DNA from 2 places in the Psychrosphaera algicola genome. Region 2 is predicted to be linked to the other one. Evidence: predicted binding sites of a transcription regulator. Region 2 holds the regulator's gene; the other holds the start of a gene.

What was found. Region 2 encodes FliA, which starts transcription of late flagellar genes. Its sites were predicted from a motif close to CTAAAGNTNNNNNNNNNNNNGCCGATA; they were not measured.
Region 1: a site for FliA is predicted at 2,699-2,725, ahead of PN838_RS02385 (VC2046/SO_2500 family protein). Genes of this name have one in related genera too.

Annotation. Positions count from the first base shown of each region.
Region 1 covers NZ_JAQOMS010000002.1:447,950-452,576, forward strand. Annotated here, with positions in the region: partial or broken gene PN838_RS26930 (protein kinase domain-containing protein) at 1-714, shown strand, start outside; gene PN838_RS02375 (tetratricopeptide repeat-containing response regulator) at 771-2,420, opposite strand; tRNA gene PN838_RS02380 (tRNA-Tyr) at 2,563-2,647, opposite strand; gene PN838_RS02385 (VC2046/SO_2500 family protein) at 2,758-3,345, shown strand; gene PN838_RS02390 (hypothetical protein) at 3,556-3,837, shown strand; partial or broken gene ydiJ (D-2-hydroxyglutarate dehydrogenase YdiJ) at 4,064-4,627, shown strand, end outside.
Region 2 covers NZ_JAQOMS010000002.1:990,033-994,659, forward strand. Annotated here, with positions in the region: gene PN838_RS05385 (chemotaxis protein CheA) at 1-781, opposite strand, end outside; gene PN838_RS05390 (protein phosphatase CheZ) at 798-1,541, opposite strand; partial or broken gene PN838_RS05395 (response regulator) at 1,560-1,867, opposite strand; gene PN838_RS05400 (RNA polymerase sigma factor FliA) at 2,073-2,795, opposite strand; partial or broken gene PN838_RS05405 (MinD/ParA family protein) at 2,807-3,615, opposite strand; partial or broken gene flhF (flagellar biosynthesis GTPase FlhF) at 3,654-4,627, opposite strand, start outside.

The DNA.
Region 1 (4,627 bases), 540 kb from region 2:
TTATAAAAACTATCTACAGGGCATGGGAGAAAATGAAAAAGCGTTTGTCGCGGCGGTAAGCCGATTGAATGAATTTCCCATCGTTGGTGGATTTGCGATTCACTGGTTAGCGGACAACATTTCTGTAGAATCGAATCTAAATCTATTTGACGTCAAATACCAAGTCAGTGTGGGTCAAACAATAGATAATATTATTGATTTAGCCCGAAGCTTAGAACTTAGAGAAGGTATATTTAAAGCGTGTTTATTTGATGCTAAAAATACCCTGCATTTTGAGCGTGAAAACGAACACCAACCATTTTATTGTTCGGATACCACACATATTTCATTTGAAATTACCCCGTACCGGAAACCGATGACAACAAACAACACTCATATTTTGAAGATGGTGATGATCCGGACGAAAAATTAGCCTTACCAGAAGAAATAATGCAACACATAGTCGCCCTGAACAACATACGGCATACTGGTTGTATTATTTTTGAGGCGTTGCCAAAACATCTAAAAATTCATAATTACTATACGTTATTAGATGAGTCACAATACTTGCAATTTAAACATCATTTAAGCGGGGTTTTGGCAAATATTAAGCATATAAAAGGCATAGGTGTATCTGGATTTATGAAGTTACCGTACAAAGACACTAAATCGTTTTCTTATCAAACCAAGCGACCTGAGTTGTATTGCAATACACTTAAACGACTCACGGCATAAGCGCGTTAAACGCACGATTAAAAACGTCAATTAGTTTAAAAACGACTCATTGAGAATTATTTTTTAGGTTCTGTCACTAGCGTATTAAATTTTTCAGCCAACGACATAGCTCTTTGATTATTTGCTTGAGCCAAAGGCATACCGTCGATTATCTTAAAGATAAACCGACATCTATCAATTAATTGCCAGCGCGACCTTGGCTCCGATTCAATTAAAGAAATTAGGACCTGGATAAGGTTTAGCGCCGTACCAGAGTTCATTGGAGCAATATTAAGTGCCTGTTCAAAGTATTTAAGCGAATTGTGCAGTTCACCTTTATGATAATCTTCAATACCTTTTTTATTGAGCGTTTTAACAAGATCAATATTTTCACCTGCATTCTCCCGGGCCCGCGCAATCATTTCAATTGCAAAGTCATCTAAATCATCTTTTACCATTTCAACTTTTTGGGCATATTCTTTGGCTTTTTCATATTCACCAATTTTCAGCATCAATGAAACACTGTCAGGCAATAAGTTAGAAGGGAGATCGATTTTGCGATTAGTAAATTTTGCTGATAATTCAAAAAATGATCGCTTGGCCTGATAATTTAGCCCATTTACAGAATCGAGTCGGGCCATGCAAATTTGTTCAAAGTCTTCAATTTTCAGTGCTGCATTCACATGTTGTTCATGTTTTGACTTTTGCAAAGCGTAAATAGCTTCTTGATTATACTTACGTTTTTTATTTACATCTTGTTCTAGTTCACAAATATCGATGATATTACGAATGTGGTTCAAAAGATGTTTTTGATCTCTACGAAATGATTTTGATGTCAGTTCAACAACTTGATTACATGCTTTTATTGATACGTCGTAGTCTTTATTCAATTTTGCAATAGAGCTTAATTTATATTGGCGTTGAACAGAAAAAGGGGATTTTTCGATGCCAGACCTGATCCAGTCGTAAGCGGGTTTAGTTTCCGAGTTTTGCAAATAACAATCAGCAATTATATCGTATGCTTCAATGGTCAGTTTGCTCAACGAGAGCGCTTCTTTACTATATTTTATCGCTAGACTGTGTTTGCCTTTGGACCGCATTAGTTTACTTTTATAAACCAATGCCCAATTTAAACTCTTAACTTTAAGTACTTGATCTAAAAAGGCCTCTAACTCTTGAAACTTGCCTAATTTAAACAAAATATCCGCTTTGTATTTTAAGATAAGTGTTCTTAATCGCGGAGCCGTTTTAGATAATTCATCAACCTGTATTAACGCCTTATCTAATTGATCCCTATCTAGATACATTAACAATGGCAATAATGTTTGCTTTTTGAGCCAAGTACGGGACACTCGTTGCTTTAATAGATTTTGAGAAAAGGGCTTAACAACGTAATCGTCAGGCCTAACTTCAACAGCCCCGATAACCATGTTTAATTCACTCTCACCAGTTACCAACATACTTACGTTATGCACTGGTAATAATTTTCGTTCCTTTAATTCTTCAAATAGCTGTCGACCGTTACGGCCATCACCTAAATTGTAATCGATAAAGATCACATCAAACTTTTCTTCATTACAACGCACAAGAGCTTGTTCTCCATTTGGAGAAACAACTACGTTTCTAGCCCCCATGTTTTTTAACATTCCCTTGAGCATGACTTGAAAAGGCTTCTGGTCTTCTACGATAAGAATGTTTTTGTCAGCAAATGAAAATTCAGTTTTCAAAGTTACAACTTATTGATATTTAATCTCACCTCAGTTTTGGTAAGTTTACGCTGAAATTCAAGTGTTTATTTAAAAGAATGGAAAAAATAGTAAAAGAAGACGAAAAAAACCGAAGTCATAGGACTTCGGTCTACATAATAAGTGGTGGAGGGAGGTGGATTCGAACCACCGAAGGCAGAGCCAGCAGATTTACAGTCTGATCCCTTTGGCCACTCGGGAACCCCTCCACTTAGTACGAGGTGGATATTAACAAATTATTAAGTGATGTAAATAATTTATTAAAGTTATTGGTTTAACCGTCGATAAAACGCTCAATAGCATAATAAAAAGTTGTAATATGCACACCCAACCGTCCTTAAACACTAAATTCGAACAAACTGCTGATGTGATCCGCGAGTCGTCTTTTCGCGCTGAACTTACTCAAGCGGTTACCGATAACGATAAAGCATTTTATAATTTGCTTATGTCTATGGTGAGTACTGACGCGACCGACTTAGATCAATTTCATCAATACAAAACCACACCTGTAGAAACATCGAACGACTTAAATAAGAAATTTAATGTGGCACACTTTGAATCGGTAGGGCAATTTGATGTTGAAACTGAATTAAAGTGCAATGGATTTGCAAATAGTGGCAACATATCTTCAATCAATTTAGCGCAGTCTCTCGCTCGACAACCCTTAGTTGCAAAGTCAGATAACAACTTGCCTGATGAGGTGATTGCAAATTTAGACTACAACATTAAGTTAAAATATTTAGCTCAACAGAAACTAAATCGAGATACTGAAACTAATTCAATTCTTGATGAAACCAAGGTTACGCCAAAACTTGATGTAGAAACATGGTTTAATACGTTAAACCAAGCACGTGCAATGGAAAATATTCGATTTAATAATAGCAACCGCCTTTCTCTTTCAGCTTAGCTTCTACGCAGACATACTGTTCAGTGGATTGTTCTCCTTCTACTTAATACAATGCCCATAAACACACATGTCGAAATACTTCTTAACCGTATTTAGTGCTTTTATTTCCAAAGAGGTAAGAATACGCTCGCAGTTTTTATCAAAGCCAAGTAAGTTAGCGTTTCAATATTAATAACTCAGTTGATAACTTACTGACTAAGCGGGTATTACATGCATATCGACAAGGCTAAAAAACGAATTAGCAAACACCTAAAGTCTGGTTTTAAGGGCTATCCACAGATCACGTTAGAATATTTTGGACAAACTGCAGCGTGTGCAAACGAAGTCGCTGTTCAATTTATCTTTGAGGAAGGTGCCGATGTTCAAGTTGAACGGTTCACGTGCGAAGAAGATGCAAGAGAAAGCGAACTAATCCAATCAACCATAGTTAAAATTATCGAACGTACTGATGTAAAAACAGTATTAGAGATTGAAGGTGTGACGATTCTATAATACAGAGGTTAACCGCACGTAATGTTTATCAATGACAGACGCCGCTAAAGGGCTGGTTCGGTCGGTAATAACCTTGTTTTTAACACTAAAAATGCTTATAAGCGTTAGTATTTTTAGACCGGTAAACAATCATCGTTGCATTTGATAGTACTTATTCTAATTTGGTAATTTCAATTTCAATTTAAAACGATATAATTCAATTCAAATCCAACAATTTGTCTTGCATATGATCCGCCGTATTACTGAACAAGAAACGCTTTCTCCGATTGTTTTCAACTTTTGTCGTCAATTGTCGCAACTCAACGTGTCTACCGACGCCACGCAGGCCGCCGACAACAAAATATCCATCACTACACCATTTTCCGGTGATATCGATACTACGTATGCTACGCGCGTTACATTGGCCTCTGATAATAGTATTTATCAAGAGTTACCACAGGCTGCCTTGTTTCCTAAAAACGAAAATGATTTATTGCTCATTACACAATTAGCCAACGACAAGCAATTTAGTGCCATTAAGTTTTCTCCACGAGGTGGCGGTACCGGCACAAACGGGCAGTCCTTAACCGAGCATGTCATCGTAGATATGTCTCGGTATATGCGTGAAATCATCGAAATTAACCTTGATGAAAAATGGGTCCGTGTTCAATCAGGAGTTATTAAAGATCAACTTAATGATTATCTAAGACCATATGGCTATTTCTTCGCCCCGGATTTATCTACATCTAACCGCGCAACAATTGGTGGCATGGTTAATACAGATGCATCTGGGCAGGGCTCTTTAGTGTAC
Region 2 (4,627 bases):
TTACTGTTGGTGACGCGCCTTTGCCATGTAATTCGTCTAACAAAGATTCAAATTCGTCATCACTTATCTCATCACTTTCATTTGAAAACGAGACAGGTTGTGCTGGAGCCGTTGGTGCAGCATTACCAGCCGAAGGTTTTGATGTTTCAAACGACCCTTTCCCATGTAATTCATCTAATAATGCTTCAAATTCATCGTCTGAAAAGTCATCACCACTACTAGCAATTGCTGACGACGTGGGAGAAGTAGGTGCTGGCGTCGCTGTCGCGGCCGGCTTACCATGGAGTTCGTCTAATAATGCTTCAAATTCGTCTTCTGATATTTCATCTATATCGCCGCCAGTCAAATTAACTTCTGGTTCGACATCTGCAACCGTTTCAACTACTTCGGCCTCCGGATGACTATAACGATGTAGACGTTCTAACAGTTGTGGATCAGCAGGAGCTGGGTCTTCACCAGCTTGAACTTGAGCAAACATTTCGTTGACGGTGTCGAGCGCTTGGAGAATAACATCCATCAATTCAGGTGTTACGCTCCGTTTGCCAGTCCTCAGAATGTCGAAAACATTTTCTGCACCATGGCACGCATCCACCAAATGCGTTAACGCTAAAAAGCCAGCGCCACCTTTGACGGTATGAAATCCACGGAAAATGGAATTCAAGAGACCAGCGTTTTCTGGGTCATTTTCCAGTTCAACTAGCTCTTCTGATAGTAATTCTAAGATCTCTGCAGCTTCTATTAAGAAATCTTGTAATATCTCTTGATCCACTTCCAACGCCATTCGGCAGCTCCCTAACTTAAAAGCCTAAACTAGATAATAGGTCGTCAACTTCATCTTGATTCGAAACAGCGTCTTCACGTGTTTCAGCATCGATGATTGGACCTTCTACACCATTGTTATCGACAGCAGCCTTAACTTCATTAATAGATTCTCTACTAGGTTCACCAAATACTGTCAGTAAGTGAATTAAACTATCTTCAACTTCTTTGACTAACTCGATAACACGTTTGATTACCTGACCAGTTAAATCCTGAAAGTCTTGAGCCATCATGATTTCAGTCATATAAAGATGAATTTGGGCTGCGTCTTTTTCTGCAGTCTCCATAAACTCATTCACTGAAAAACATAAGGTTTTAAATTCGCCCAACTCAAGTTGGCGCTGCATTAATTTATCCCACTCAGGTTTTAAACTGGAAATATCGCTATTAATTTTGTCAGCTAACGGCAAGCTAGCGTCAACGGCGTCCATTGTTTTATTGGCAGCCTGTTCCGTCAAACTCATGACGTAACTTAATCGTTCTTTTGCATCAGGGATATCATCTGTCGCCAAATTTGCAATTTTCGGATCTAATTGAAAACTAGAAAGCGAATCATGTAATTGACGTGTGAGTTTTCCAACTTCTGCAAATAATTCTTTTTGCTCAGGTGCAGCAATGCCCATTAAAATGGTGTTTGCTGTTGTATTGTCACCCGACTCTAGCGCAGCTACTAAGGCTTTAGCCTCTTCAAGGCTAATCTGCGGAGCAGTCTCTAAAGACATAGTGTACTCCTAGTTAGATTATTCTAAGCGCTCGAATATTTTTTCTAATTTGCCCTTCAACGTCGCTGCAGTAAATGGCTTAACAATGTAGCCATTAACACCCGCTTGAGCGGCGGCAACAATTTGTTCTTTTTTAGCTTCTGCAGTTACCATCATGACAGGCATATGTTTTAGGCTTTCGTCTTTACGAATCTCACGTAATAAATCAATCCCTTGCATACCTTGAGCATGTTCCAGTCCGTAACAACAAAATCAAAGTCACCATTTTGCAACATTGGTAATGCAGTACTTCCGTCATCTGCCTCTGAAACATTGGTAAAGCCCAAATCTCTCAATAGGTTCTTGATGATTCTTCTCATTGTTGAGAAGTCGTCAACAACCAGAATTTTCATATTCTTATCCAAAGCGTCCTCCAGTGAGGTTTTGTTAGTTCCCAATCCAGTTTCACTTATAGTAGTTCGTACCGGCTTGAAAATACATGATTAACGTAAATAAATATTATTAATAAAAATTAGGAAGTTACAAGTTTTATTATAACCATTCCTTTAATCGAGCTCGAAGCCGCACCATAGCTTGGCTATGGATCTGGCTAACTCTCGATTCACTCACGTTCAAAACGTTACCAATTTCACGTAAGTTTAGCTCATCATCATAATATAGCGAAAGAATTAGTCCCTCTCGCTCGGGCAATGACTTAATTGCCTTTATCATTGATGATTTAAAATTGTTTACTTCGACACCGTCATAGACATCGTCCGAACCGTCAGTATGTTTTGTCACCACATCTTCCGCTACACCTAAGCTGTCCAAATCGAGGACACGGCCTGCGCTCGTCTCTTTTAACATTTGGTGGTATTGGGCAAGTGATATATCCAATGCAGCAGCGACTTCTACATCTTTAACGTCGCGTCCAAGTTCAGCTTCTAACGCTGATATTTTATTGGCAACTAATCGGGTATTACGGTGTACAGAGCGGGGAGTCCAGTCGCCACGTCGAATTTCATCCAACATGGAGCCTCGAATTCTTATGCCAGCATAGGTTTCAAAACTCGCCCCTTTTGACCCATCAAAATTCTTTGATGCTTCAATAAGACCAATCATACCTGCTTGGATGAGATCATCAACTTGGACACTGTCGGGCAATCGCGCAGCCAAATGGTGGGCAATTCGTTTCACTAACACCCCATGTTTGTTTACAAGGCTAGTGAGCGATTGTTCTTTAGCCTCGTAGGCTGCGGCAACTTTGTTGTTCAAACGAGCGCCTCTTAATTTACTAACTGCTCTAGAAAAAATTCTAAATTACCAGTCGCGTTTGTCGGCGTCGGCCAGTTATTTATTTTGGCAGCTAAAGTTTTAAATGCGACAGACGATGGCGATCTTGGGAAAGCGTCCACAATTGCCCGCTGGCGTCGAACCGCTTTTCTTAAATTGTCGTCAAATGGAATTATCGCAGTTAACTCGAGTGTGACGTCTAAAAATCGGTCCGTCACTAAAGATAATTTTTTATATAGGTCCTAGCTTTCTTTCATCGAACGAACCATGTTCGCCACGACTTTAAATCGATTGACACCATGGTCACGATTAAGAATTTTGATCAGTGCATAGGCGTCAGTAATTGACGTTGGCTCATCACAGACAACAACTAATAATTCTTGGGATGCGCGTGAAAAGGACAATACCATGTCTGAAATGCCTGCCGCAGTATCGACAATAAAAATATCCACTGGTGTTCGCATTTCACTGAAAGCTCGGATAAGTCCGGCATGCTGGGTAGGAGAAAGGTCGACCATATCTACAGTACCTGAAGTTGCCGGTACTATTTTAATGCCGTACGGCCCTTCAACTAAAATATCGTCAAGTTCAGCTTCACCGGAGATGACATGTGATAAGTTTTTTCGACACGTAAACCTAGCATAACATCACAGTTAGCTAAGCCTAGGTCAGCGTCTAGCACTAACACTTTTTGCCCGATTTGAGCTAGGGCTATAGCGGTATTTAGCGAAACACTTGTTTTGCCAACGCCACCCTTTCCGCCTGTAACAGCGATTACTTTGGTTTTATTTGCTAAAGACATATTTCTTAAGCCACTAGCCTTAGTCAGATGAACTTGCTTTAATCATACATGCCTACTGCTTTTGGCACTACCTTATTATTTTCGTTAGTTACTTTTTGCTTTAATTCAAACAATTGATTAGCTTTTTGCACAATTTTTCCTGAATTTGCAACTCTAATGTCCTCTGGGACGCGTTGACCGTTGGTTAAATAACCAATTGGCAACCTATTATGAATTGCAACACTCATTAACTCTCCCAAACTTAAAGATTCGTCTATTTTTGTAAATATACAACCCGAAAGTGGAATTGTTTTAAAATGTTGTACGCTTTCTTGCAGTACACTCATTTGTGAAGTGGCTGATAAAACTAAATAATTTTTAATGTTAACACGTGATCGCGTTAACAAATAATTTAATCTTTCTGTCAATTTAATGTCACGTTGACTCATGCCAGCTGTATCAATCAAAACTAACTTTTTGTTTCTTAGCTGATAAATGGCTTCAGACAACTCTTCAACATCTTTTGCTTGTTTAAGCGGGCACCCTAATATTTTGGCATAAGTTGCCAATTGTTCAAGTGCGCCGATACGAAAGCTATCAGTCGTAATTAGGCCAACTTTGTCGGCACCATACATTTGTGCATAACGAGCCGCTAACTTAGCTATGGTCGTAGTTTTACCAACGCCAGTAGGACCGACCAATGCATAGACTCCGCCACGTTTGATAATTTCGTTATCTGTTGTATCAAGTTGTTCAGTTAACAACGCTAACATTTTAGGCCAAACATCAGAGTGTTTAGTGTCTTCGCCAATAAAATGCGTTAAATGCTCAGCGACTTTAACTGATAAACCCATTTCTTTTAATTTGCTAGTTAACATCGCTTTTACAGGTTGACGACGATTGACGTCTTGCCACATTAAATTTGAGACTTGATGTTCTAATAATTGCTTAATTGAGTTCATCTCGGCCTTTAATGTCGCCAACTCACTAATAGAAGCAGAAACTGGAGCCGAGTGTGGATCAGACAAATCAT